DNA from 3 places in the Sodalis sp. RH24 genome. Region 3 is predicted to be linked to each of the others. Evidence: riboswitches for the same ligand, from Rfam matches in the RefSeq annotation. Region 3 holds a riboswitch; each other region holds the start of a gene.

What was found. Region 3 has a riboswitch for thiamine pyrophosphate ahead of thiB (thiamine ABC transporter substrate binding subunit). Riboswitches for the same ligand answer to the same signal wherever they lie in the genome.
Region 1: another riboswitch for thiamine pyrophosphate. It lies ahead of thiC (phosphomethylpyrimidine synthase ThiC); the one in region 3 lies ahead of thiB (thiamine ABC transporter substrate binding subunit).
Region 2: another riboswitch for thiamine pyrophosphate. It lies ahead of thiM (hydroxyethylthiazole kinase); the one in region 3 lies ahead of thiB (thiamine ABC transporter substrate binding subunit).

Annotation. Positions count from the first base shown of each region.
Region 1 is NZ_CP178729.1:3,303,860-3,313,642, forward strand. Features, by position in the region: gene ACL2XG_RS14995 (YjaG family protein) at 1-85, opposite strand, end outside; gene nfi (deoxyribonuclease V) at 144-839, opposite strand; gene hemE (uroporphyrinogen decarboxylase) at 866-1,930, opposite strand; gene nudC (NAD(+) diphosphatase) at 1,948-2,751, opposite strand; gene rsd (sigma D regulator) at 2,844-3,365, shown strand; TPP riboswitch at 3,410-3,523, shown strand; gene thiC (phosphomethylpyrimidine synthase ThiC) at 3,623-5,545, shown strand; gene thiE (thiamine phosphate synthase) at 5,542-6,192, shown strand; gene ACL2XG_RS15030 (HesA/MoeB/ThiF family protein) at 6,185-6,952, shown strand; gene thiS (sulfur carrier protein ThiS) at 6,949-7,149, shown strand; gene ACL2XG_RS15040 (thiazole synthase) at 7,152-7,937, shown strand; gene thiH (2-iminoacetate synthase ThiH) at 7,937-9,073, shown strand; gene ACL2XG_RS15050 (inverse autotransporter beta domain-containing protein) at 9,192-9,783, opposite strand, start outside.
Region 2 is NZ_CP178729.1:5,052,007-5,061,789, forward strand. Features, by position in the region: gene ampC (class C beta-lactamase) at 1-562, shown strand, start outside; gene ACL2XG_RS22975 (LysR family transcriptional regulator) at 559-1,473, opposite strand; gene ACL2XG_RS22980 (zinc-dependent alcohol dehydrogenase family protein) at 1,628-2,647, shown strand; gene ACL2XG_RS22985 (hypothetical protein) at 2,759-3,154, opposite strand; gene ACL2XG_RS22990 (TetR/AcrR family transcriptional regulator) at 3,270-3,878, shown strand; gene ACL2XG_RS22995 (SDR family oxidoreductase) at 3,905-4,798, opposite strand; gene ACL2XG_RS23000 (quinone oxidoreductase family protein) at 4,921-5,874, opposite strand; gene ACL2XG_RS23005 (N-acetyltransferase family protein) at 6,077-6,523, opposite strand; gene ACL2XG_RS23010 (helix-turn-helix transcriptional regulator) at 6,948-7,679, shown strand; gene ACL2XG_RS23015 (hypothetical protein) at 7,983-8,204, shown strand; TPP riboswitch at 8,325-8,425, shown strand; gene thiM (hydroxyethylthiazole kinase) at 8,465-9,259, shown strand; gene thiD (bifunctional hydroxymethylpyrimidine kinase/phosphomethylpyrimidine kinase) at 9,256-9,783, shown strand, end outside.
Region 3 is NZ_CP178729.1:2,507,086-2,516,868, reverse strand. Features, by position in the region: gene ACL2XG_RS11545 (DNA polymerase II) at 1-166, opposite strand, end outside; gene ACL2XG_RS11540 (DedA family protein) at 364-1,131, shown strand; gene ACL2XG_RS11535 (S8 family serine peptidase) at 1,141-2,547, opposite strand; gene thiQ (thiamine ABC transporter ATP-binding protein ThiQ) at 3,685-4,422, opposite strand; gene thiP (thiamine/thiamine pyrophosphate ABC transporter permease ThiP) at 4,406-5,995, opposite strand; gene thiB (thiamine ABC transporter substrate binding subunit) at 6,006-6,986, opposite strand; TPP riboswitch at 7,033-7,150, opposite strand; gene sgrR (HTH-type transcriptional regulator SgrR) at 7,201-8,880, opposite strand; gene sgrT (glucose uptake inhibitor SgrT) at 8,976-9,149, shown strand.

The DNA of each region.
Region 1 (9,783 bases), 800 kb from region 3:
TCCGTTCACACAGCGACGCCATAAAAATGACGTGCTGCCAGGCTTCCTGCTTTTCCAGACGTAAATGTATCGGGTTACGTAACATCGCGCTATTCCATTACTCTTAATCTGCGTCGCAGTGTACCTGAAATTAGCCGGTTACCCTATTCCAGGTCGAAAAAGTCCGGTTCGCCGCGCCCCTGCTCCCACTGTTTAAACGCGGTGCGATTAGAGGCCACCGCATCCGCCCAGCGGGTAGGCTCCGGCAAGCGGTAGCCGCGCATGCATTGTTGTACCCAATACAGGGCAGTGTCCATGCCGACGCGATGGCCGGTGGAGATGAATAAAGGATTGCAGCGGATCTTGCTGCGCCATACCCAGGCAAGCTGTTCGCCTTTATCCATCAGCGGCGCCCTGGCGCCCGCCTCATCGCTCAAGGGCTCAAACCGGCCGCACAGCCGGCGCTTAGCCACGCCGATAGTCGGCTGGTCGACCAACAGGCCAAAATGGCTGGCGACGCCCAGACGGCGCGGGTGGGAAATACCATGGCCATCGACGAACAGCAAATCCGGCCGCTGATTCAGCTGTTCCCAGGCGGCCAGCAGGGCGGGATACTCGCGAAACGACAAAAAACCCGGAATATAAGGCATGGTGGTCGTTACACGGGCAATGCGGTATTCGATAAGCTCCAGCGACGGAAAACGCAGCAGCGCGATAGCCGCGCGGGTAACGTCGCCCCCCTGTTCGAACCCCACATCGGCGCCGGCGATTATCGCGGGCGTGGAAAAAGCGAAATCGTCATGGCGTATGACCCTACTGGCGGTGGCGACCTGCTCGGCGCGCAATGCTGTTATATCCATGTTTTTTCCACCTTTTTCACCAGTCTTTACAGATGATAGGGGCGCGACAGGCGATGCACCGCCTCAACAAAAATGCCCGCATGTGCCGGCGGCACGTCCTGATGGATACCGTGCCCCAGATTGCAGACATGCCCCTCACCCCGGCCGAAACCGGCCAGAATGGACTCCACTTCCTGTTCAATACGCGCCGGCGGCGCGTACAACACCGAAGGATCCATATTGCCCTGCAGCGCGACCTTATCGCCCACGCGACGGCGCGCCGCCTGAATATCGGTGCTCCAGTCCAGGCCCAGCGCATCGCAACCGGTTTGCGCCATGGCTTCAAGCCATTGGCCTCCGCCTTTGGTAAACAGCGTTACCGGCACCCGGCGGCCTTCATGCTCCCGCTGCAGGCCGTCGATGATTTTTTGCATGTAATCAAGGGAAAACTCAAGATAGCCGCTGCCGGTCAGCACGCCGCCCCAGGTATCAAAGATCATCACCGACTGCGCCCCGGCGCGAATCTGGGCGTTCAGGTACAGCGTTACGCTCGCCGCCAGCTTATCGAGCAATAAATGCAGCGTCTGCGGCTCGGCGTACATCATTTGTTTGATTTTAGTGAAGACTTTGCTGGTGCCGCCTTCAACCATATAGGTGGCCAGGGTCCAGGGACTGCCGGAGAAGCCAATCAGCGGCACTTCTCCGCGCAGGTTGCGCCGGATGGTACGTACGGCGTCCATCACATACCCCAGCTCCACCTCCGGATCCGGTATCGGCAACTGCTCCACGTCGGCTTTACAGGTAATCGGACGGGCAAAGCACGGCCCCTCCCCCTGTTCAAAATACAATTCCAGTCCCATGGCGTCGGGAACCGTCAGGATATCCGAAAACAGGATCGCGGCATCAAGCGGAAAACGACGCAACGGCTGCAAGGTCACTTCACAGGCCAGTTCGGCATTCCTGCACAGTGACATAAAATCACCGGCCTCGGCGCGGGTGGCTTTATATTCCGGCAGATAACGCCCGGCCTGGCGCATCATCCATACGGGCGTGACATCAACAGGCTGGCGCAGCAGGGCGCGCAGATAGCGGTCGTTCTTCAGTTCATGCATACAGGATTCCCTTGCAGTTATGAATGGAGTGTAGCATGCGGGCCGTCATTTTCCCGATCGGCGCGGCAGAGCGCGACCGTGTCCTCAATTAAGCGCCTGGCCACGGTGCCGGGCGGCGGCAGCAGGGGCAGCGCGTCATAACGGTACCAGCCGGCATCAAGGATTTCATTATGATCGGGGGTGATTTCGCCGCCGGCGTACTCCGCCATAAACGCCATCATCAGCGAATGCGGGAAAGGCCAGGGCTGCGAGGTGACATAACGGACGTTTTTCACCTTAATCCGCGTCTCCTCCATGACCTCGCGGGCCACGGTCTGCTCCAGGGTTTCCCCCACCTCGGCAAAACCGGCCAGCACCGTGTAAATGCCGCCGCGATGGCGGGTATGCTGGGCCAGCAGGATATCGTCGCCGCGGCGGATCGCCACGATAATACAGGGCGCGATTTGCGGATAATACCGTTCATGGCAATGATCGCACAGGCAGGCCCATTCCCGGTTACTGACGCGCATCTCATGGCCGCAGTAGCCGCAATAGCGATGGGAACGATAAAACTCCGCCAGTTGCACGCCCCGGCCCGCCAGTTGGAACAAGCCTGGGTCGCTATCGATGATCTGGCGCACCGAGCCCATATCCCGGGGCATGGCGTGGCGTACCAGCCAGGCGGGCGACCCCTCCCATTCGCCGATAAGCGTCGCTGTCAATCCTTGAAGTGACCAGGCCGATGCCGTTCCAAATGGCAGTTCCCCCTTGGGTAACCACAATTTGCTGTCCTGGCTGACGATCCACCAGCCATTTTCGCTACCGTTGAGTTCTTGTTCCATTTTAGTTGCACTACCTCTTATTCACTGGCAAGCTAGAAATTAGCTTTAATTGATGAGTAACGCAGCGTTACTTTATTACATCGGAGTCAATCATGCTAAACCAGCTGGACATTCTGGCTCAACGCGTTGGCGGCAGTAACGAACTGATCGATCAGTGGATACTGGCCCGCAGGAAGTTGCTCATTGCGTATTACCATCTCATCGGTCTTAAGCCCAATAAAGAAAAGCATACTCCCCTGGACGAAAACGCGCTGGACGACTTTTGCCATAAACTGGTGGACTACCTTTCCGCCGGCCATTTCCATATCTACGATCGTATCGTTCAGGACGCGGACGATACCAGCAGCAGCAAAAGAATCATCAGTACCCAGTTGTATCCGGCGTTGCAGGAAAATACCAAACAAATCATGGCATTTTATGATAGCCAATTGGAAACGGCCATCGATCATGATAACTGTATGGAGTTCCAACAGGCGCTTTCCGGCGTGGGCGAGGCCCTGGCCACGCGTTTTGCCCTGGAGGACAAACTGATCCAGCAGGCGCTGGAATATAAAGCGGACTACCTGGCCTCGGTGCCGGCCGCCAATAATCCGGACGTATCGCGTCTGGCGTAATTTTGCGGTAAGCAGTAAGTCGTAACCGGTCCTTCACGGGCCGCTATATCTTGTCGGAGTGCCTAGCGCGTACATTACGCCAGGCTGAGACCGTTAATTCGGGATCCGCGGAACCTGATCGGGTTAATACCTGCGAAGGGAACAAGAGTAAAGCAACGCTTTGATTTATAGTCTATTTTTCTAAATTCAAAGCCCGGCCTCATTACTCCCGTAGCGCTCCTGACAAGCAATTTTCCCGTTTATTGTGAGGAATTGCTATGTCGTTATCCAAAACCACCCCTTCCCGCCGTGAGCAGCGCGCCCAGGCGCAGGAATTCATCCATCGTCTGAAAGGCGAAGCCTTCCCCAACTCCCGGCGTATTTATCTCCAGGGCAACAGCGCCGACATCCGGGTGCCGATGCGGGAGATCGCGCTTAGCCCCACGCTTATCGGCGGCAACGGCAAAACGCCGCGCTACGAAGAAAACGAGCCGGTGCCGGTATACGACACCGCCGGACCCTATGGCGATCCGGCGACAGAGATAGACGTGCGCGCCGGCCTTCACCGCCTGCGTTCGGGCTGGATTGAACAGCGCGGGGACAGCGAGGCGTTGAACAGCCTAAGCTCGCGTTATACCGGCGAACGCCGGGCCGACGAGGGCCTGGATGAGGTTCGTTTCGCCCCCAGCCATACGCCGCGGCGCGCCAAACCCGGCCGGCGCGTCACGCAATTGCATTATGCCCGCGCCGGCGTCATTACGCCGGAAATGGAGTTTATCGCCCTGCGGGAAAATATGGGCCGCGAACGCATCCGCGGCGACGTATTGCTGCAACAGCATCCCGGCCAGAGCTTCGGCGCGCATTTGCCGCCGGATATTACCCCGGAGTTCGTGCGCCGGGAAGTGGCCGACGGTCGTGCCATTATCCCCGCCAATATCAACCATCCGGAGTCGGAGCCGATGATTATCGGCCGCAATTTCCTGGTCAAGGTCAACGCCAATATCGGCAACTCGGCCGTCAGTTCATCCATTGAGGAAGAGGTCGAGAAGCTGGTCTGGGCGACCCGTTGGGGAGCGGATACGGTGATGGACCTGTCCACCGGCCGCTATATCCATGAAACCCGCGAGTGGATCCTGCGCAACAGTCCGGTGCCCATCGGCACGGTGCCCATCTACCAGGCGCTGGAAAAAGTCAACGGCGTGGCGGAAAACCTGACCTGGGAATGCTTTCGCGACACCTTGCTCGAGCAGGCGGAACAGGGCGTGGACTATTTTACCATCCATGCCGGCGTGCTGTTGCGTTACGTGCCGATGACCGCCAAACGGTTGACCGGCATCGTGTCGCGCGGCGGATCCATTATGGCCAAATGGTGCCTGTCGCATCACCAGGAAAGCTTCCTCTATGAGCATTTTCGCGATATTTGCCAGATTTGCGCCGACTACGACGTCTCATTATCCCTCGGGGACGGCCTGCGTCCCGGCTCCATCCATGATGCCAACGACGAAGCGCAGTTTGCCGAACTCTATACCCTGGGCGAATTGACCAAAGTTGCCTGGGAGTACGACGTGCAGGTGATGATCGAAGGCCCTGGCCATGTTCCCATGCAGATGATCCGGCGCAACATGACCGAACAGCTGGAGCATTGCCACGAAGCGCCGTTTTATACCCTGGGGCCGCTGACCACCGATATCGCGCCGGGTTACGACCATTTTACCTCCGGCATCGGCGCCGCGCTTATCGGCTGGTTCGGCTGTGCGATGCTGTGCTACGTCACGCCGAAAGAGCATCTGGGCCTGCCGAACAAAGAAGATGTTAAGCAGGGGCTTATTACCTATAAAATCGCCGCTCACGCCGCCGATCTGGCCAAAGGCCATCCCGGGGCGCAAATACGCGATAACGCCATGTCCAAGGCACGCTTTGAATTCCGTTGGGAGGACCAGTTTAATCTGGCCCTGGATCCGGCCACCGCCCGCGCCTATCACGATGAAACGCTGCCGCAGGAATCCGGCAAAGTAGCCCATTTTTGCTCCATGTGCGGTCCGAAATTCTGCTCGATGAAAATCTCCCAGGAGGTCAGGGATTATGCCGCCGCCCAGGCGATTGAGGTACGGGAAAGCGGCATGGCGGAGATGTCGTCGGCGTTTCGCGCCAGCGGCGGGGAAATCTATCTTGCGCCTGAGGATACGGGGGTGGCGAAATGATCGCGCCCGACGCGCCCTTTGCGGCGACCGAGCCCAGGCTCGGGCTCTATCCGGTAGTGGATTCGCTGGCATGGCTGGTCCGGCTGCTGGACGCCGGCGTCGCCACGCTGCAGTTGCGCATCAAGGACCAGCCGGAAGACCGGGTCGAACCGGATATCGAGGCCGCGATTTTGCTGGGACGGAAATACCGCGCCCGGATTTTCATCAACGATTATTGGCGGCTGGCGGTTAAACACGGCGCCTATGGCGTGCACCTGGGACAAGAGGATTTGGCTACGGCGGATTTGGCCGTCATCCAGCGCGCCGGATTGCGACTCGGTCTTTCCACCCACGACGATAGCGAACTGGCCCGCGCTTTGGCGCTACAGCCATCCTATATCGCGCTCGGCCATATCTTCCCTACCCAGACCAAAGCCATGCCGTCACAGCCGCAGGGCCTGGCGGAACTGAAACGCCTGGTGGCCGGCATGCCCGGCATCTCCACCGTGGCCATCGGCGGTATTGGTATCGATCGGGTGGACGACGTGCTGCGCTGCGGCGTCGGCAGCATCGCGGTGGTCAGCGCCATCACCAAGGCCGCCGACTGGCGGCAGGCGACCGCCACGTTATTGCGGAAAATCGAAGGCCGGGAGGTGCGCAATGCTTAGCGACCAGGCTTTTTTGCGCTACAGCCGCCAATTGCTGCTGGAGGAGATAGGCCCCGGAGGCCAGGAGCATCTGAGCGCAGCAACCGTGCTGATCGCCGGACTGGGCGGCCTGGGTTCGCCGGCGGCGCTCTATCTTGCCGCCGCCGGGGTCGGCACGCTGCTGCTGGCCGACGACGATAAACTGGACGTGAGCAATCTCCAGCGCCAAATCCTTTATCGCACCGGGGATATCGCCCGGCCCAAGGCGGCGGCGGCGCTACGGCAGCTGCAGGCGCTTAATCCCCTGGGCCATTATGTCGCGCTGAGCCGGCGCCTGGCCGGGGATGACCTCGATCAGGCGGTGGCGCTGGCCGATATGGTACTGGACTGCAGTGATAATATGCAGACCCGTCACGACATCAATGCCGCCTGTATCCGCCGGGGGAAAACCCTGGTCAGCGCCAGCGCGGTGGGGTTCAGCGGTCAGTTGCTGGTGCTGCGGCCGCCCTACCGGCACGGCTGTTATGCCTGCCTGTTTCCCGACGCCGTCGAGCCGCGGCGTAATTGCCGCACCGCGGGCGTGCTCGGGCCGTTGGTCGGCATCATGGGCGCCATGCAGGCCCTGGAGACGATCAAAATCCTGTGCGGCATGCCGTCTACGCTGGACGGCCAGCTGCGGCTGTTCGACGGCAAGTCGATGAACTGGCGCACCCTGCGCCTGTCCCGCGCGGCCGGCTGTCCGGTGTGCGCCGCGGCGGTTCAGCGGGAAGAGGCGCTATGAACATTACCCTTAACGATACCCCCGTCGCGCTTTCAGGCACGCCCTCGCTGCTGGACATGCTGGAGCTGCTCGGCCACCCGCCCGAGGGCAGCGCGCTGGCGGTCAATCAAACCATTATTCCCCGTAGCCGGTGGGCCCAACAGCCGGTAAACGAGGGCGACGATATCTTACTTTTCCAGGCCATTGCCGGAGGCTGACCATGTTAACCATTGCCGATACCACTTTTACGTCCCGGCTGTTTACCGGCACCGGTAAATTCGCCACCGCGGAATTAATGCGGCAAGCCATCGCCGCGTCCGGCAGCCAATTGGTCACCCTGGCGATGCGCCGGGTGGACCTGCGCGGCGGTAATGACGCCATCCTGCCCGCCCTGCGCCAGGCAGGGGTAAAGTTACTGCCCAATACCTCAGGCGCAAAAACCGCCGAGGAGGCGGTGTTCGCCGCCCGCCTGGCGCGCGAGGCGCTGGGCACCCGCTGGATAAAACTGGAAATCCATCCGGATATGAAATACCTGCTGCCCGATGCGGTCGAAACGTTGAAAGCGGCCGAACAGCTGGTGCGCGAAGGTTTTGTGGTCTTGCCCTACTGCGGCGCGGATCCGGTATTATGCCGCCGTCTGGAGGAGGCCGGCTGTGCGGCGGTGATGCCGCTAGGTTCGCCGATCGGCTCCAATCAGGGTTTGATCACCCGCGATTTCCTGCGCATTATCATTGAACAGTCGGGCGTGCCGGTGGTGGTGGACGCCGGTATCGGCGCCCCCAGCCAGGCCCTGGAAGCGCTGGAAATGGGCGCCGACGCGGTACTGGTCAATACCGCCATCGCCGTGGCCCGCAACCCGGTGGCCATGGCCGGCGCGTTCAGGCTGGCGCTGGAAGCCGGCGCCCTGGCGCGCGAGGCCGGGCTTGCCGCCACGCTAACCCAGGCCAGCGCCACCAGCCCGCTAACCGGATTTTTGCGCCATCCCCAGGAAGAGGGGGTGGCCTGATGACATCTTTTCTTGACCACTGGCGCCGGCTCGGCTGGGACGACGCCGGACTGCAAATCCACGCCAAGACCGCGCGCGACGTGGAGCGGGCGCTGAATGCCCCGCGCCTGGACCGGCAGGATTTCATGGCGCTGCTGTCACCGGCGGCGCTGCCTTATCTTGAACCCATGGCGCAGCGTGCCCAGCAACTGACCCGCCAGCGTTTCGGCAATGTGGTGGGGTTTTATCTGCCGCTCTATCTTTCCAACCTGTGCGCCAATGATTGTACCTATTGCGGTTTTTCCATGAGCAATCACCTGAAACGCAAGACGCTGGATGAGCAGGAAATCATCCAGGAATGCGAGGCCATCCGGGCGATGGGTTTTGATAATCTGCTGCTGGTCACCGGCGAGCATAAGACCAAGGTGGGCATGGACTATTTCCGCCGTTACGTGCCGTTGATCCGCCGGTATTTCAGCGCGCTGATGATGGAAGTACAGCCATTATCCCAGGAAGATTACGCCGAGTTGAAAACCCTCGGCCTGGATGGGGTGATGGTTTATCAGGAAACCTACCATGAGCCAACCTATCAAAAACATCATCTGCGCGGGCAAAAAATGGATTTTGCCTGGCGGCTGGAAACGCCGGATCGGCTGGCGCGGGCCGGAATCGACAAGATTGGCCTGGGGGCGCTGATAGGATTGTCGGATAACTGGCGCACAGACTGCTATATGGTGGCCGAGCATTTGCTGTATCTGCAAAAGACCTACTGGCAAAGCCGCTATTCGCTTTCTTTCCCGCGCCTGCGCCCCTGCGCCGGAGGCATTACGCCTGCGTCCCTGATGAATGAATCACAGCTGTTGCAAGTGATGTGCGCCTTCCGGTTATTGGCCCCTGACGTAGAGCTGTCGTTGTCCACCCGGGAATCGCCCTGGTTTCGCGATCACGCGGTGCCCATCATGGTGAACAGCCTCAGCGCCGGGTCCAAGACCCAACCGGGCGGTTATGCCGGCGGCCGGCCGGAGCTGGAGCAGTTCGAGCCGCATGATAACCGCTCGCCGCAGGCCGTGGCGCGGATGGTAACAAAGGCCGGGTTGCAACCGGTATGGAAGGATTGGGACAATTATCTGGGCAGGTCGCCGACGCTGGTTAAATAAACGATGATGAGCACTTCGAGGATTTTAATCTGATTTATCGGCGGGACAATCATCAGTCCCGCCGATAAGTATGCCTTAATCAGCGCCAGCCTAGATTACTCCGGGCAGCGGAACATTTTTAATCGGCGCACACCACAAATCCCGCGTTCTCGCCTGATATCCCCATGAGCAATTTCAGTCCGTTCTGTTTGTTGAGAGCTTCGACGGCCGGGCCGGCTAAAACAATTGGGGATGCCGTACCAGACCAAATAAAGCCGCCGGGGGATAAGGGCCATCCACTCGTGCGCATTGTGCTATAGGCTGCCTGCAGAGAAGTAAAGGACGGCAATCTACAGTGTGAGCTTGCCAGTGAATAACTCGCCACTGCCCAATTTTCATGATTAAAACTCTCGCTGTAGCCGCCGGTGAGTTCTGAGGTAAGCCTGGGGCGCTGGATACCGCCGATGGACTCTACCATATGACCATAATAATTGGCGGCCGGAACGTTCGGGCTGGTGGCTACGGTAAAGATAACGTCTTGCGTCACACTTTTCCCCCCGGGTGCGACAACCTCAATAGTGGTTTTAACCCCCTTCCCCACGGGGTCGGTTAACGGAATGCTGATTTTACCCGTCGCCATCGCCACTCTGCCTTCATATTTTGGCGCATCGTTAATCAACAGCGTGGCACTTTCCGACCTGTTTTGCCGATTGACGGCGCCAAGGGAATGG
Region 2 (9,783 bases), 2.5 Mb from region 3:
GGACATGCGCCATACCTGGATTATCGTGCCGGAACAGGAGATGAAAAACTATGCCTGGGGGTATGATAAGCAGAATAAGCCGGTACGCGTCACTCCCGGCCTGCTGGGCGAAGAGGCCTATGGCGTAAAATCCACCGCCGCCGATATGATCCGGTTTGTCGACGCCAATATGCTGGGCAATGGCGAGGGATCGCCTGTGCAGCAAGCCGTGACCGCAACCCATCGCGGCTATTTCTCAACCACGAAATACACCCAGGACATGATTTGGGAGCAATACCCCTGGCCGGTGGCGCTGCAGACGGTTATCGACGGGAATGCGGATGATATGACGCATGCTATCCAGCCGGTAACAATCCATACCCCTCCCACGCCGCCCAATCAGGCCGTTTTCCTGAATAAAACCGGCGCCACCAACGGCTTTGGCGCCTATGTGGCCTTTATCCCCGAGAAAAAAATGGGCATCGTGATGCTGGCCAACCGCAACTATCCGAATGTTGAGCGCGCCCAGGCGGCATGGCGGATCTTTAACGACATAGCCGGGCAGGACGCCCTGGCGCGCTAAACCCGCGCGCCAAGCGAGGGGATCGGCAGCTTGATAAAGTCGACGAACGCCCTGAGCGCCGCCGGCATATGGGGCTTGTTGGGATAATAGAGATAAAAGCCCGGAAAGGGTTTGCACCATTCTTCCAACACATGGATCAGCTCCCCGCGGTCAATATAGGGCGCAACAAAGCTTTCGGGCAGGAACGCGAGGCCGGCGCCTTGCAGCGCCGCCGCAAGGAGCAGATCCGTGTCGTTGGCGGTAATGGCGCTGTCGACGTCGACGGCCAGGGAGCCGTCCGGACCCTGGAAGCTCCAGCGGTACAGCGCGCCGGTCTCGTGCCAGCGGTAGGTGACGCACCGGTGATCGCGCAGCTCCCGTGGCGCCTGGGGCGCCGTTCGGCCAGCGAAATAGGCGGGTGACCCGACGACCGCCATCTTCAGGTCCGGCGTCAGCCTGACCGCCACCATATCCTGCTGCACCAGCTCCCCCGAACGGATCCCCGCGTCAAACCCCCTGGCCACGACATCGGTAAGGCTGTCATCAATCACCAGGTCAAGCCATACGTCAGGATAAAGCGCCTGGAACGCCGCCAGGACAGGCGTCACCACCAGGCGGGCGGCAATACGCGGCAGGTTCACGCGCACCACGCCGCGCGGCTGCAGCTGGCAGGCGCCGACGTCCCTGACGGCCCCCTCCATATCGGCGACCGCGGGGCGCAGGCGATTGGCCAGGTCGCTGCCGGCTTGGGTTGGCGCCACGCTGCGGGTAGTGCGGTTAAGCAACCTGGCGCCCAGGCGCTCCTCAAGCGAGCGGATGGTGTGGCTGAGGGCGGAGGGCGACAGGCCCAGCCGCCGGGCGGCGCGACGGAAGCTTCTTTCTTCCGCGACGGCCATAAAAGCCAGCAGCTCGGCGAATTCCGCGCCTTTCATACAGTTGCCTCACATTCAACAGATTGTGCCGATTATAGCGCATTATCATGCACTATCCAGGATGCGATACTGTGCGGACCCTAACCTCAAGGGCCTCTGCCGGGCGGATGATCGCGCGGGACGCCCTTTCCGCCAAGATGCAACGGAGTACGTGATGACAAAAACCATGAGACGTTGGGAGATGGACGCCATAGGCCGGGACCGGCTGGCGCTGCGTGAGGTGCCGATTCCGGCGCCGGGGCGGGGCGAAGTCCTGGTGAAGGTGGCCGCCGTCTCGCTCAATTATCGCGACAAGATGGTAACCGAAAGCGGCCGGGGTTTACCCATCGCGTTTCCCTTCACCCCCGGTTCCGATCTCGCGGGAACGGTGATCGCCGCGGGCGCGGATGCCGCCCGCTTCAGCACCGGCGAGCGCGTCATCTCGACCTTCACGCCCGGCTGGATCGACGGCGTCCGGCGCGGTGACGCCCGCACGCCGTCCTATCGTACCCTGGGCGGTTTTTATCCCGGCGTGCTGGCGGACTATGTGGCGTTCCCGGAAGACTGGTTCGTGCGGGCGCCGCATACGCTGGATGATGCGCAAGCCAGTACATTGCCCTGCGCCGGGCTTACCGCCTGGTTCGCGCTTGTCGAGCGCGGCCGCCTGCGCGCCGGCGAGACGGTGCTGATAGAGGGAACGGGCGGCGTCGCGCTGTTCGGCCTGCAGATCGCCAAGGCGCATGGGGCCGAAGCCATTGTCTCCGCCAGCGCCGACAAGCTGGCGCGCGCCATGGCGCTGGGCGCGGATCATGGCATCGATCGCCGGCACGCAGATTGGGTGGACGCGGTACTGCGCATCACCGGCGACCGCGGCGCCGATCATATTTTCGAGCTGGTCGGCGGACCGCACCTCGGCAAGGCCGTCCAGACGGCGGCTGTCGGCGGGCGCATCTACCAGATTGGCGCGCTGGAGGGGTTCGAGGTGTCGGCTCAGGCCATGCCGCTGATGCTTAAGGATGTCAGCATCCAGGGTATAGGCACCGGCCATCGCCGCGCGCTGGAGGATCTGGTCCGGGCCGTCGACCGGACGGGCCTTAAACCGGTGATCGATACCCGCTATCCGCTGGCTGATCTTGCCGCGGCGCTCGATCATCTCGACCGCGGCGCTTTCGGCAAGATCGTTATGGAAATGTAGCGCCCGGCCAACGGCGCCAGCTTGCGGAAAGCCTTCGCCGCAATATCCCCAGGCGTTCTGGCGCGTCTTTGCGCGGGCGCTGCGCAATAGCGCCGACAAATTGTCTGCCGCCTAGCGTTGGCCTGGCTCCCAATCCGGGCTGTAGCCGCCCAGCTGCGGGTGATACATCTCGTCGCCGTCATGCTGGGTAAACTCGACGTTGAGCCGATCCGCGCGCAGTCCCAGTATTTCGACACAGTGCGCGCAAAGCGCCTTGGCCACCGCCATGCGCTGGTCGGCCGACCGGCCTTTGCGGATGTCCAGCATCAGCACCGAAACCGGCTCCGGCGCGCTATCGGCCGCCGTAATACGCCAGACGCCGCCTGCGCCCAATTCCCGGATGGCGATGCTGATACGCCGGATATCGACGGACATCATATCGGCATAGGTGGCGCAGAGTTTGGCGGCCAGGCGCTGCTTATCCGGCGTGGCATAATGGCCGTTTACATCAAGTTGCAGATAAGGCATGGGCTCTCTCCTTCACAGTGAAACACGCGGGCAGGGGCAAACAGTGTAGCGCCGGATAGCTGCCAGGGCTATAATAGATGATGCTGATAATGTATATGCCATAGTGGGAGTTGCCATGCCGCGGGTATCAAGAGCCGAAACCGAACGCAACCGCGTCGCCATTGTAGACGCCTCGTCACGTTTGTTCCGTGAACAGGGCCTGCGCGTCAGCGTCGCCGATCTGATGGGCGCGGTGGGCTTGACGCATGGCGGGTTCTACGGGCATTTTGCGTCGAAGGATGAACTGGCCGCCATTGCCTGCGCCAAGGCCTTCGGGGATTCGGTTGAGCGCTGGCATGCGCGCATGGACGGAACCGGGGACCCCGCCGCGGCGCACGCCGCGCTGATTGAGGGATATCTCGCGCCGCAGAACCTGACGGCGGTGGCAACGGGGTGCCCGCTGGCCGCCTTGGCCACCGATGTCGCCCGTGAGCCGCAAGACAAGCCCGTGCGCCTGGCGTTTCTCCAGGGGCTGGAAAAACTGATTGCCCTGCTTGCCGATGGGCGGGAAGAGGGCGATGCCGGCGCTGCGCGGGAAGCCGCACTGGCTGAGATGGCCACCCTGGTCGGGGCGCTGGTGCTGGCCCGGGCCACAAAAGGGCAGGCGCTCTCGGATGAGATTATGGCGAGCGCCAGGCGCCATCTGCTCGCCGGCGAAGCCCAAAACATACCGGCTTCTTCCTGATCACCGGCCGAAAACCGCCGTGCCGGTCAGGAAAAATAGCGTGGGTGGTCGAGATCGGCAATCAGTCCAGGCTGCTCCGGCCGCCAGCCCAGCTGTTCGCGGGTCTGCCGGCTCAGGGCCGGGCTGTTAAGCGCGGCGAAGTGCGCGAACCAACCGAAGTGTGCGGCGGCTTCACCGGCGGTCTTGGCGACGACCGGCAGGCCCAGGCGGCGGCCGATAACCTCGGCGATCGCGCGAAACGGCACCCCTTCTTCTGCGACGGCATGATAGCGGGCGCCCGCAGCGCCTTGTTCAAGCACCAGCCGGAACAAACGCGCCGCGTCGAGCCGGTGCACGGCGGGCCAAAGATTAAGGCCCTCGTCCACATACGCTGAAACGCCCCGTTCGCGCGCGATGCCGATCAGCAGCGGCACAAAGCCATGATCGCCCTCACCATGGACCGAAGGCGGCAGGCGTACCAGCGAGACGCGCACGCCCTGCGCCGCCAGCGCGGCCACCGCGTTATCCGAGGCGACCCGGGGTATCGCATCGGGGCCGGCCGCCGGGACATCGTCCTCGGTGGCGCTACGGCCGAGCGACATCAGCCCGGTGGCGGAGGTGACCACCAGGGGGCGGCCACTGCCGGAGACCGCGGCGCCGAGCGCCTCGATGGCGCGCCGGTCTATCACGCAATTTTCCTTCATTTTGGTGAAGTCGTGGATAAAGGCGGTATGAATGACGCCGTCGGACAGGGACGCCCCGGCGCGCAGGCTGTCCAGATCTTCCAGGCTGCCGCGATGCGCCTGGGCGCCGGCGGCGATAAGCGACCCGGCGGAGGCCTCCGAGCGGGCGAGACCGAGCACCTGATGGCCGGCGGCGATCAGTTCCCTGACAATGGCGGAGCCGATAAACCCCGTAGCGCCGGTAACAAAGACACGCATGATAGCTTCTCCAGAGAGGTATGGGCGAAGAGCTACTATCGGCTTTCCGGCCGTAGGGGTAAAGTAGTGACGTTATACGGGTATATCGACTAACAGGTTCGGCAATGACCCTGAACGGGCTTTCAGGGCCGCAATACGATGCGCGCGCCGTCGTTATCAGCGGCCCAGGCCCGCGCGACCTCCGCCAGCGGCATGGATTGCGCCGCGATGGCAAAACCGGCCTCCGGGGCCGCCGCCAGCACGCCCTGGATGGCCGCCAGCATGCGCGGAAACGGCACGCTGCCGATGCCGCTGCCCATCAGCTGCAATGCGGACGACCGCAACGCCGCCCCCGGCAGGGTGATATCGGCCCCGCTTAACGAGCCGATTTGCACAAAACGAATCGGTACGCCCTCAGGACCGGCCTTGGCGGCGGCGATGGCCAGCGTTTGCGCGCTAACCCCCCATAAATAATCCAGCACGATATCGACGCCCTGGCGAAATTCGTGCGTAAAGGCCTGCTCCTGGGCGTTCAAATTCTGGACCAGCGGAATCGTCACGTCGGCGCCAAGACGGCGGAGATCGCCGAACGATGCGGTCCGGCGTCCCGTCGCAATGATTTTCCCGGCGCCGAGATGCCGGGCAATCTGGATTGCCAGGCGGCCGGACGTGCCGGCGGCGCCGTTAATCAGCACCGTTTCACCCCCGCGCAGCCGGGCGCGTTCCACCAGGGCCGCCCATGACGACATGCCCGGTATGGCCATGGCGGCGGCGGAAACCTCGTCCAGGTCGTCCGGCAGGGCGATGCAATGGCCCGCGTCCACCAGGCATTGCTCGGCCATGGCGCCGTAAGGCTGCACCGGCAACAGAAAATAGACGCGCCGGCCGTCTTGCGTGATGCCGGTGCCATCGATGCCGGGAATAAACGGCAGCGCGCTGTCGGCGCTGTAATGCGCGCCCGACGCGCGATTCCTGGTGATGTGGCTCAGCGACGACGCGCTGACGCGGATCAGGCTTTTGCCCGGCGCGGGCGCTGGTTCACTGAAGTCTCCGTAGACGGGGGGCTGGCCCGCCGTTGTTACGATCGCTGCTTTCATTCCGTTTCACCCCTGGGCGCGAATCCGGCCATCCCCGATGGCAACCGGGTTCAAATGGATAATATGTGTATTATGCACATACATGGCCGCCAGGAAAAGCCGCACAGAAGAATAAATCGTCACGGCAACAGACGCCCGCGCATCGTCCTGTAACCCCAAGACGGGGGCAGCGGCCACGAAAACGCGGCGCGGGCGCGCCTGGCTACTGCTGCCGGATCCTGCGGTGCATCAGATAATATTTGCCGTGCTCGGAAACACCGGATGAGATAATCGTCCAGCCGTGACGCAGATAGAATTGCTGCGCACCCACATTCTCCTGCAGGCATTTAAGCGCCATGGTGCCGCGGCAGAGCGGATAGCACGCCGTCAGCAGCGCGGTGGCTACCCCGCGGCGCTGCCAGGCAGGATCGACAAACAAATTATGCAAAAAGCTGTCCGGCAGCCAAAGCGAGGCAAAACCGGCAATATGGCCCTGTATTTCGGCGACGATGATCTTTTCATCGAACGTGGCGCCGTCAAAATCCTCCAGCCGCCACTGACGGTTATCAAGCCAGGTCCAGCCGGTCTTGCGTGCCGACAGATAGAGAGTACGCAGAAAAGGACGATCCGCTTCCCGGTAATCCCTGACAACCACATCCTCTTTTTTCATCTTAAACCTTAGTTAACTTATTGATTTGTTACCTTCTCAGTATCAAGTTTAACTTATAGATGGAATAAATAATATTGTGCTTATTATTTCCAGGCGGTAAAGGATGCGGTGCCGGCGCGGTGCGGTCCGCCGGCAGGCGATCGCGATTATTATCCGGTCGCATCTAGCTGAAGCTTAAACTAGATTAATATAAACGCGGGATGCCGCTGAGGATACACCGTCTTAAACACCGGTATGAGGGTGGCGCAAGCCCTGGGCGGCAGTCATTAACGCCGCAATGATTGATAAAACTGTTAGAGGTTGCATCCATAGCCTGCCTCTTATATTATCCAAAATCCCACCGGTATTACATGTTGAAACTGCTCTTTATTACCCCTTATGGATAATAAATGATGAGTGTTAGTTAATATGGCAGGCATATTTTATGGAAAAACCCTTAGAGAATAATCAAGATTTCTTTATCCAAACGATGAAAATAGAAATCAAACTTTATCTTCAGCAGATATTCAAGAACGCCAACGCGTTCTGTTTTGCCTACTTTATGATGAATAAAAGCGATAACTTCCCAGCCTATATAATATCCGACTACCCCAGCGGCTGGCTGAATCAATACCGCAGTTACGGTTATCAAAAAATCGACCCGGTGATGCTCATCGCCTGCCGGAAATTCACCCCTTTTTTTTGGCCTGATAATCCGTCGATAATACAAGAGCATAGCTTTTTCAGGCTGTCAAAATATTACCGGCTTGACAGCGGCTACACTTTTACGTTGCATGATTGCGATAACAACCTGGCTACATTAAGCATCAGCAACCGCCAGGGAAAGGAGGACTTTTATCATTTTATTGAGCAAAACAAAGAAAGACTGCAGATGCTGCTGATTAGCACTCATGATAAGGTATTGAACTTTATGCAAAATACGTTGCCCAACGCCACGTCCCATGGCGAGAGATCACACGTCCAGGCGCTGTCTCCCCGGGAAAAAGAAGTATTATTCTGGGCCAGTGTCGGAAAAACCTATGGCGAGGTCGCGACCATCCTGGCAATACGCGAGGGAACGGTAAAATTTCATATCAGAAATATTATTGATAAGCTAGGCGTTACGAATGCAAAACATGCCATCAGCCGGGCCACGGAACTTAAATTATTTGGTTAACTATCCATTTATCATTTCGCGCAACGTGATCACAACCCTGTCCATCTGTGGGAGTTTTATTATGCTGTCGGCTTAAAATGGACAGCGTTGCCAATATATTTGCAATCATTTATATAGTGTTTAAGATGCAGGCGTTGCCGCGAGAAATTTGATGCTATCATTGCCCGGTGATTCTTCTGGCTGTTGAAGGTAGGCATGATTAGATTCTGTCTTTTTAATTTATTAGCTTTGTTTTCATTAACGGCATATTCCTCTGAGCATCTCCATAAAATAATTTTAATCGATCTCATGAATAATAAGCCAATGTTTTGTCATGCTGAGCCCCGTTGGCGCTTTTCCCCGCCGATAAAAGACGATCTCTGGCTGGCCGGGCGGTTGAGCGCGCTGGCCGAGGCGGGATTTGCCCGCCTGGAGGGGGCCGGGGAGAGTGCGCAGTGGTGGTTGACGTCCACCGGCGCCACGGGTGCGCAATTCTGCGGGGACGCTTGTTACGGCCGGATGTTGGTCAGTCCCCAGCGGCCCTGATCATCGCCTTATTATTAAGTCTGCTGATAATTGTGTTTATGAGATCGACGCCGGCGGAGGGACCAGGCTCCGCCGGCAAACTCACCATTGATCTTTTCTCCCGCCCGCCGGATAATCATGCCACTTGACTCGGGGTGTCCGCCGCTGTGCGCCGGACTGAGATTTTACCCGTATGACCTGATCTGGATAATGCCAGCGTAGGGAAGTCACGGCCTGTTGTCCCGCCGGGTCCGTCTTCCTCAGCGCCGGCTGGGAGCGCTATGATTACCGAACCTGCCGAACTGCCCGGCTTAGCCGCCGCGTCTTCCCTTACCCTGCTGCGCCAGCGCAAGCCATTAGTCCATTGTATGACCAATGACGTGGTACAGGCGTTTACCGCCAATGCGCTCCTGGCCGTCGGCGCCGCCCCGGCCATGGTGATCGAACCCTGTGAGGCGGTTCAGTTCGCCGCCATGGCCGATGCGCTGCTGGTGAATATCGGCACGCTGACCGCGCCGCGGGCCGAGGCGATGATGGCCGCCATTACGTCGGCCAATCAGGCCGGCACGCCATGGGTGCTGGATCCGGTGGCCGTGGGCGCATTAACCTTCCGTACTGAATTCGCCCGGGGCGTATTGCCGTTAAAACCCGCCGCCATTCGCGCCAATGCCTCGGAAATCCTGGCGCTGGCCGGGCAGCCGGCCCTGGGCCGCGGCGTGGACAGCGCCGACGACTCCCGCCTCGCCCTGCCTTTTGCCCGCCGGCTGGCCGCGGACTATGGCACCCTGGTCGCGGTTACCGGCCGGGTGGACTTTATCACCGACGGCGATCGGGTCTGGTCCGTGACCGACGGCGACGCCATGATGACGCGCGTCACCGGTACTGGCTGCGCCTTATCGGCCGTGGCGGCGGCGTTTTGCGCCCTGCCGGGCGATCGGTTGCAGCATCTGGCCGCCGCCTGCAGGATCATGGCGCTGGCCGGGCGGTTAACCGCCCGGGACGCGGCGGGTCCGGGCAGCTTTGCCGTCGGCTTCCTCGACCGGCTGTACGGCCTGCAGGAGGAGGATATACCATGAAGCGCTGCCATAACCTGCTCAGTATCGCCGGCACCGATCCCAGCGGCGGCGCCGGTATCCAGGCTGATTTAAAAACCTTCTCGGCGCTTGGCGCCTATGGCGCCACGGTCATCACCGCGCTGGTGGCGCAAAATACCCGCGGCGTGCAGTCCATCTATCCTATCAGCGCTGAATTCGTCGCCGCCCAGCTGGATTCCGTGCTCGGTGACCTGCGTATCGACAGCGCTAAAATCGGCATGCTCGGGCAGGCGGACATCGTGCGGACGGTGGCGGCAAAACTGCGGCAATATCCCATACCCTATGTGGTGCTCGATACCGTGATGGTGGCGAAAAGCGGCGATTTCCTGCTGTCGCCGGATGCCGTGAGCGCCGTGCGGGATGTCTTATTGCCGCTGGCGTCCATCATCACCCCTAATTTGCCGGAAGCGGCGGCGCTGCTGGGCTGCCGCGCCGCCGCCAGCGAGGAGGAAATGCGCCGGCAGGGCCGGGAACTCCTGGCCTACGGCTGCCAGGCGGTGGTGATG
Region 3 (9,783 bases):
GCAGGCACTCCGCGGGCATAAACGCCACCGCTTGCTGCGGCGGCAGGCTGATTTTCCGCGCGCCGCCATCGGTCGCCAGCCAGAAATCGATGACGGCGCCGTCGGGAGTATCCCGCCAGTGGCGGGTAAGGACAAAACCCTGGCCGGGCAGGGATTGGTCTGGCATGGCGTCTGGATATCCGGTTAAAGTAAATGAAGCGTCGCCTTATCTCGGGCAACCTGATAATTATGATTATTTATACAGTATTTGTCCAGTTGCGCCGCGTCCGGACAAGCGCAGCCAAATCTTCATACAATTGTTACGTTGACCGGCGGGCCTTCTAACCCTGACAATCCATCGGCTTATAGAAACCTGAGGGGGTTATGCTGGCTTTTTTCGAACACTGGGTTACGCAGTCATTGGCTTTTTCGCTTTTTGCCGTCTCGTTGGTGGCATTTCTTGAATCCCTGGCTTTTGTCGGGCTGTTATTACCGGGTACGGTGATGATGGCGACGCTGGGCGCGCTTATCGGCAGCGGCGCGATGGGATTTTATCCCGCCTGGGCGGCCGGCATTATCGGATGCTTTCTTGGCGATTGGATTTCCTATGTTATCGGCCATGGCTGTAAAAAATCGCTGAAACGCTGGTCTTTCCTGAAAAAAAACCGCGCCACGTTGAATAAAATCGAACATGCCCTGCACCGGCATAGCGTGTTGACGATCCTGGCCGGCCGGTTTATCGGCCCTACCCGGCCGTTGGTGCCGATGGTGGCCGGGATGCTGGACCTGCCGCCCCTGAAATTCGCCTTGCCCAATGTTATCGGCTGCCTCACCTGGCCACCTGCGTATTTTATGCCCGGCATCCTGGCCGGGGTGGCTATTAATATCCCAGACGGACAGCACTCCGGGCAATTCCGTGGCCTGCTGTTAGGCGTGGCCCTGTTGGGCTGGCTGGCCGGCTGGCTTGGATGGCGCTGGTTGCGAACCGATAAACGCCAGGCCGATCGCCTCACCCGCTGGCTGCCGCTGTCGCGATTGCGCTGGCTGGCCCCCCTTTGCCTCCTGGCGATGGCGGCGGCGCTGGTTGCGCTTATCCAGCATCCGCTGATGCCGATCTACGCGGCTCAATTCTGGAAAGTAGTCAGGGTGTGACCGACGGCTTCAGTATTTGGAGAATAAGGTATATATCGCCTTACCTAAATCCGGCTGCGTTCCTATAATCGAGGAAAAATTCTCCGCCAGCACCGTTCCGGTACTGGTGAGTAATTCACGGAACTGCGGGGCGGTAAGGTTTTTTTTATTGGCGATGGCAATACTTGACAGGCATGCCGCCACACCCGCCACGATGGGATTGGCCGGCGAATTGCCGGAAAAATTATTGATGTACCAGGCATTGGTTTTATTGAGCAGCGTGGCATAACCGTATGAGGTCGTTACCACAAAATCACCCCAGCTCGAACTGTCTATGCGCGAACCAAAATTACTGTAGGCGGCCCTTAGTCCCGTCCTTGGGTCGAGGGCTCCGACAATAATAGCGCCTGAATCCCTTTGATGACGATTGAATTTGCCGTTAAGTATCGGATGGTCTAAATTAATCGCGCCATTCCCCGCCGCCTCAATAACGTGGATACCTTTGGATGTTAACGCGGAGATCATATCAAACCAGGCAGGTTCAAATTCGACCGGAAGATAACATTCCTGATTATAATAAGATCTATTTCCTCCTTGATGCTGCATACCTATTTGGATAACGTCTCCCGCCTTAAGACGGTGATAAAGGTTATAGAGATATTGCAGGCCCCGGGCGGCATAACCCACCTTAGCCCGGCTGGCGATCCCCATAATGCCATACCCCAGCTCCAGCCCCGCCATCACTCCCACGGACGCGGTATTGTCGCAGCCGACGGTGACGGCGCCTTCGACAATAGCGCGCTCCGGAGGAAGGTTATTATGACCGGTGAACCAGGCATCAGGCTCGTTGGTAATGATGGTGACATTTTCGCCCCTGCCCCCGGCGTAACTTAGACCGGCGGTGCCGTCGACACCGCCGAGCCTGAAGCTATTGAAACAATGCCGGGCAGGCCAAAGATAATATTGTAAAGGGACGAAGTTATAATTTTCCACGCCGTTAAGCGTTTTGGGCTCATCATCAAGGGTGGGTTGCTCGGTGTGAAGAGCGTTATAACTTCTTGCGCCCCGTAGCGATACGGGTTCGGTAGTGGGATAAACCGTCTCGACTGAGCTGAATAGCGCAATGGCATGAAGTATTTCATTAATATATTCAACAGCGTTGACATTCTCATTAAAAAATTTGATTTTGAAATAGCGATCCAAGCCAAATGTTTTATTCATTTCTTTGGCCGCATCATCACGGGGACTGCCGGATATGTCAAATAAAGGGGAAACTCCCATGGTTTCAAAGTTAAATTTGAGCTCGTGCTCAATTTTTTGCGCTTCTGAAAAGTAATACGCGCCGGCATTGTTTCGTTTAAGTTGAAACACGATGTTAGTGTATTTGACGCCCTGCTGGGCAAAGAAGTCAATTTTTTTAAGAATTTTGTCACTCATTATAGTTAACCCCCGATAATAAAATCGTATTTGACGGTTGACGAATCATCCCGTCATTTATGATGTTTGGTCTGATAAGAAGTAAAATTTGCACAAAGGCATTGCTGCCGCGGTGATTCAGTTTCTCCTGATGTTTAAATTAATGGTTTGCATAAATTTTTAATGAGAAAAAGATGACAGTCACTATTGTCCCTTCTTGCGCAGGGTGCATGACCTACTGTCGCGTAAAGTTAAATTCAGCTGTGTTAAATAAGATTCTTTAAAACTTAATGCAGATTGTACTCAATATACAATAATCGAAGTGGATGTTTAATAAGTGATTTTTATATATGATTTTTATTTAATATAAACTCTAATTGCAATAAATCAAACAACATTCTCAAATAATAGTGTGAAGCAAGTCAATATTTATTCTAATGTTAAATTATCTTAACTTTAAAATGCTATTTATAAGTAATTTCTTATTTTTCATTAAATTCAAAGAAAAAAACATGGATAATAATAAAAAAAAGCTTATGTGTGGCGAAAAAACGGCGACCAGCAAAAGCGCAGGCCGGTTTTTCTTCCGCCGCGGAGGGACGTAACAGCAGTGGTTGTAAAACGTAATGGGGGGTGGTGTAATATGTTTGACAATATAATCATGATGTTGTGCGCGGGGTATTCAGTGGGGTGATACCGGGATGGGGCCGGATGGCGGCTTTTTGGCGTGAAAGGCCAGCATCCCAACTCCCTTATAGGCGGGCTGAAACGCTGGCGATAAAAATCACTACTCGTAAATTGCGGGCATTACCAGGCGGCATGCGAAAACGCATGACGCTTTTCTGCCGTATCTTGATTATTTTATATATGAGTTTCCCCAGCATTGACGATAAGCTGTTTACAAATACGTTCATTAGTACAACATAATTAAAATGCTATTACTGCCGATGCCTGTAACCACTGGGGTGCAACAATAAGCCCTTACCAATGGATGCTCTGCGGCATTTCCAGGCGGCATTTAATTCTATCTCATAATAGTAACAATTTATTTGGCAAAATGTGAATCGGCTCAAGAATGCTATTTTTGGCTATTTGCCGCGATCTTATTCCAGCACGAGAAGCCATCGCGTCATTATGCGGCGCCGGGCATCGGTGATGTTAATCCTCTCCGGCCAACCGCGGGCTCGGGTCCGGCGCGTGCGGCGCAATACCCAGGACGGCGGCTTCGCCGGCTTCGCCGCTCGCCAGGCGCGCGGTCGGGCCGTCGTAATAAATGCGGCCATCGACAATCAGCAGGGTGCGCGGCGCGATGCGCACGGCGTCATCCAGGTTGTGCGATACCATTAACAGGGTCAGGCCGCGGCTGGCGCACACGTCGTCCACCCGTTGCAGCATATCGACACGCAAGGCGGGGTCGAGCGCGGAAAACGGCTCATCAAGCAGCAGGATGGGGCGGTCGCGCACCAGACAACGCGCCAGGGCCGCCCGCTGCCGTTGCCCGCCGGACAGTTGCCCCGGCAGGCGGTCCAGCAGTTTCTCCAGCCCTACCTGTGCCGCCACCGCATTTAACGCTTCCCGTTGCGCCGGAGTCAACGCCAACCCCGGATGCAGCCCAAGGCCGATGTTTTCCGCCACCGTCAGGTGAGCGAACAGGTTATGCTCCTGGAACAGCATGGAGACGGGGCGCCGGGCGGGCGGGGTGGCACTGTGATCCTGGCCGTTTAACCACAGGCTGCCGCTGTGCAGGGGCAGAAAACCGGCTATCAGGTTGAGCAGGGTGCTTTTGCCGGCGCCGCTGGGGCCCAGGACGGCGACCTTTTCTCCCGCCGCCAGCCGCAGGTCAAAACGCATCGGCAAATGTTGGTAAAGATAGGTCGCTTTATCCAGTCTTATCATGCAGCCCCGTGAGTTTCTCGATTAGCGTAAATAGTAAAAAGCACAGCGCCAATAGGAACAGCGCGGTAACGGCCCCGTCCTCGCTGCGATAAGCGCCGATTTGCTGGTAAAGATAGAGCGGCAGGGTCCGGAAATGTTCATTGCCGAACAACGCTACCACGCCAAAATCACCCAGCGACAGGATAGAGGCGAATGCCATGGCGCGGCCAATCGGCTGGCGCAGCGCGCGCCATTCCACCCAATGTAGCCGCGTCAGGCCGCGCATATCCAGGGACAGGCATAAACGATAATACCTTTCCGCCAGGTCCAGCATCGGCGTTTCCAGAATTTTCAGGGCGTAGGGAATGGCCATCAGCGCATTGGTCAGTATGACCAATGCATAGGGGGAACGGGGCAATCCCAGGGTATGGGTGGCGATCAGGAAGAAACCCGTGGCCAGCACAATGCCCGGCATCGCCAGGATCAGCATGCCGCTAAGATCGAGCAGCTGCGCGGACCAGGGACGTTGACGCAGCCTCAGCTCGCGGCTGCTCCATAGCAGCATCAGCGTTAGCGCCACGCACAGCAGGCCCGCGCCCAGGGCAATGCGCAGCGACGTCAGTAATGCCGACCACAGCGCCGGCTGCGACAGGACCCGCGCCATGCCCGTATTGACACCGCCGGCCACCACGGCCAGCAGGGGCGGCGCCAGCAGCGCCAGCGCCAGGACAATAACCAGCGCGTCGGTCAAACGGCGCGCCAGATTATCGCCGGGATTGCGCCACTGGGAAAAATGCGTCGCGCCGACGGGAAACGCGCGGGTCAGCCCTTGGCTGGACAAGACCAGCCCCAGGCAACAGATCATTTGCACCAGGGCCAGCAGCGCCGCGCGGCCGGGATCGTAGTCATAGCTTAAGGCCTGGTAAATCGCCAGCTCAATGGTGGTCGCCCGCGGTCCGCCGCCCAGCGACAGCACCGTGGCAAAACTGGCGAAACACAGCATAAATATCAGCGCCGCCGCAGGCAGCAGTTGACGGCGCAGATAAGGCCACTCAAGAATGCGGAAGAAATGCCAGCCCGCCATGTCCAGCTGCGCGGCCAGCTGGCGCTGCTCCACCGGAATGCCTTCCAGCGCCTGCAACAACAGGCGGGTGGCCAACGGCAGGTTAAAAAATACATGGGCCAGCAGGATCCCCCGCAGGCCGTAGGGTGAAAAACCGTAGGGAATATGCAGCCAGAGGCATAGCTGCGCCAGCCAGCCGTGGCGACCATACACGCTCAGGATGCCGAACACGGCCACCAGCACCGGCAGCACCAGCGTCATGGCGCAAAAGCGCAGCAACAGCAGGCGTCCCGGAAACCGCCGGCGGTAAAGCGCCCGCGCCAAAAAAACGGCGGGCAGCACCGATAGCAGCGCCGACAGCAGCGCCTGCCAAAAGGTAAAACGCAGGACATGCCACAGATAGCTGTCCGACAGCACGTCGCGCCATTGGAGCGTCGGCGCGTTCAGCCACAAGGCGCCGACCGCCGTCAGGGCCACGGCCGTCAGCATCAGCGCGGCCAGCAGTCCCGGCCATAACCAGCGCGGTATCATCGGCCAGGCATCATTGGCTGACGGAACGCAACCAATCCTGGGTCCACGCGCCGCGTTTGGCCGCCACGTCATCCGCGCTGAAATTCAGCGTCTTGGCCGGCAATACGTCAAAGCCGGCCGGCAGCGCGGTTTTGATCACCGGATACATCCAGTTGCCTGTGGGAATGGTCTGCTGGAAAGCCGGGGAAACGACAAAACGCATAAACTGCTGCGCCAACTGCGGATTTTTACTGGCGGCTAATTGTCCGGCCACCTCGACCTGGAGATAGTGGCCTTCGCTGAAGGTCGCCGCCGCATAGTTATCCTTCTTTTCCTCGTTGATATGATAGGCCGGCGACGTGGTATAGCTGAGCACCATGTCCGCTTCTCCTTTCAGGAATAAGCCATAGGCTTCGCTCCAGCCCTTGGGCACGGTAACGGTTTTTTTCGCCAGCCGTTGCCAGGCCTGGGGCGCTTTATCGCCATATACCTGCTGCACCCAGAGCAATAAGCCCAGTCCCGGGGTACTGGTGCGCGGATCTTCGTAAATGATTTTCAGCGCCTGCGGCCCGTCTATCAGCTCATGCAGGCTTTTGGGCGGATTTTTCAGCTTGTTCTTGTCATAGACAAACGCAAAATACCCGTAATCAAAAGGCAGGAAGATGGGATCATGCCACGCCTGCGGCAAGATCAGATGAGCGGTATCGACGTTATGCGCCGTAAAGAGATGCGTATCCTGCGCGGGCTTAAGCAGGTTGTTATCCAGGCCCAGCACCACATCCGCGTCGCTGTTCTTGCCTTCGATGCGCAGACGGTTGAGCAGGGCGACGCCATCTTCCTGCACGACATATTTCAGCTCGCAGCCACAGTCTTTTTCAAAGGCGGTTTTTATCGCCGGCCCCGGGCCCCATTCGGAGGCAAAGGAATCATAGGTATAAACCGTCAGGACGGGTTTTGCCAACGCCGGGGCGGCGGCGAGCAATAGCAGGCAGGGTAACCATTTTTTCAACACTTTGCGCTCCTGGAAAAAAAAGGCGGCAAAGGCGTTTGAGGCGGCAGCGGGACGCACTCTCAAATCCCTTCGCCGGTATTAGCCGGATCAGGTTCGACGGGTATACTCTCAGCTTGCGCGCCGGCTAACGCTATGCCGGACGCTTCGCACCCCGTTGAGAACAGATGCAAGTGTAATGGTTTTATCCCTGGCTTAACAGCCTGTCTTACGTGTCTTATGTGTCTTGCGGGTCTTGCGGGTCCGGCGGGGCGAACCAGGCGGATTTGAAATCAAACCATCCCAGCGTATTCATCCTGACCCCGCGCATGCTGCGCTGGCCCTGTAGAATCAGCCAATGATGGAACAGCGGGTGCAGGCGATGGCCGGTGATAAGCGATTGGCACCATTGCGCCATGGACAGGCCCTTGCCGCGCCATTTCTCCAGCGCGTCGTTAAGGTCGGCCGGCAGGCAATGATGCATCAGCGGCATCTCGTAAAAGCTGGCGAACAGGGAATAATCCAGCGGCAGGTAAAAATTAGCGCTGCCGAGCCATAAATCGCTCTCGGCCTCACCGTTATGCCAGGCGGCATAATCCACGGTATTGATCACCAGCGCGATGTCCTGCCGGGCCAGCACCGCACCGAGCGCGCGGCAAAGATCATCGAATTCCGAATGGGCGCGATAAACCGTCAGGGTGATGCTGCGCAGCTCCGCGGGCCTTGGCCGCGGTTGCGCGACCCGGCTATGGCGCCAGCGCGGCAGGATACCGTAGGCCGGCGACCAGTAATGCTGGTAGGCCGATCCCGCCTCGGTCAGCATGGCGATGGGATCGATATTTTCACTCAGCCAGCGGCGGGTATCATCGTTTTGCATCAGCGGCGAACGGGCATCAAACAGCAGGAAATAGCAGCCTTCCTCCAGCCGGGTTTCCAATTGACCCGGGGTGCTGTTATCCGCCTGGAGCTGGACGCCGGAATAGCTCAGCTCGGCGGTGAGTTCCGGCAAGATCCAGATATTCACTTCATCAATCAGTGCGCGATAGCCGAAATAATCATCAAAGGCGCGAATCTTCAATAAGCTTTCCCGGTTGTCGATCACCGCATAGGGTCCGGTGCCGACGGGACGGCGGACGAAGTCCGGCATCGTCTCCCATTCCTGCGGCAAAATCATGGCCGGCACGCTGCCCAATAGCCAGGGCAGCCAGTCGTCCGCGGCGGTCAGGGCGACATCAACGGTATTGGGGATGGCGGACGAGACAGCTTTTATATGGCAAAACAGCGGATTTCCCCGCAGGCGCAGCAGCGAGCTGCACACATCCTGCGGCGTCAGTTCCCGCCCATGATGAAAATGGATCGCCGGACGCAGGTAAAAGCGCCATAACAACGGCGAAATTTGCTGCCAATGATGGGCGAGGTCCGCTTCCAGTTCCCCATTTTCCTCATTTATTTTGGTCAGGCCGCTGAAAATCTGCCGCACGATGTGGTTCTCAGAACGCCGCAAAGGGCTGCCGGGCAGCAGGTTCAGCAGCGGGCGATAATACAGTACCCGCAATATGTGCTTGCCCTGGCGGAAGCTGCGGCCCAGATGGGAAAGCAGCATCTGGCGTACCCTGTCCTTATCGCCCACCAGTTGGACCAACTGCTCGATGCGATCCTGCTCCAGCAGATCCTCCGCCCGCTGCTGTTGCAACGCCAGGCCGGTATAGTGAAAGGTCAGCTGCGAGCGCTTGCCGCGCCCGGCTGTCGCCTGCCACTGCAGCCAGCCCATTTCCTGCATGGTTTTCAGCAGCGTACGCACATGCCGGCGCGTACAGCTCAGCGCCTGCGCCAGTTCGTTCAGGGTGGTTTCCTGTGTCTTGCCCTGGCAGCTTTGCCACAGGCGGATAAATTGTTGCTGCAGGCGTGGCGAGGACATAAAAGAGGAACACTCCTTAAAAAGTCATCTGTTTTTCTTCCGGTATCTTAAGCCGATACTGGTCGTGTCGAAAGGGCAGAATAGGGATTGTAACGATGAAAATAGCCAATTTGCGCCGGTTTTATCAGCATTATTTTACCGCCATTTGCGGGCGCGGCGTGATCCGTCCCGACAGGGGCCGCAGCGGACAGCGTATGGCGCTGTTGTTACAGGTAACCCAATGGCATATAGACTCCCAGTCCGAGGAAGAATACCGGGAGTGGATGTGATGTCTCGTGGCGGGGGGTGATATAAAAGTCCTGCGGTATTTTCGCTTGCCGTAAGTTTGGTTTTATATGTTGAGCCGGGCGCTGGCAAGCGACAAGGGGATGGCAGTCGCGCCATCCCCTTGACCCCGCGCTCCCGGCAGATCGCGCGCCGCAAGCGGTACCTTCCTGCGCCGGATCCACCTTTTCGCACCGGCCCGTACGCGCTCCCGGCGCGAACGGGCCTCTCGCCGCGTCCTGCGGCTCGTGCCGGTGGAACCGGCTCCGTCAGCGCGCTCAATGCCGGCCAAAGGGCCGCTCCCCTTATCACCGGCGTTCACATTCCAGGCATTTAAGTTACCGGCGTACAAATTCCCGGCATTTAAGTTACCGGCGTACAAATTCCCGGCGTTCAAATAAAGACTTTTTAATTACAGACGTTGGTTTTGACGTTGTACCGGCATAAAGTGCGCTGGCGGCACAATGCCCGGCTGGATGAGCCGCCGGGAGCGGCGAAAGCTAAGGGTCGCGCCGGGAGCGCGTCCCGTGCGGTCCATAAGACGGGATATTGTGACGTTAGGGACCGCGCAGCGGCGCACGATCTGCCGGAAGCCCGGGAGTCAAGAGGGATGGGCTAGCATCCCTCTTGTCGCTTGCC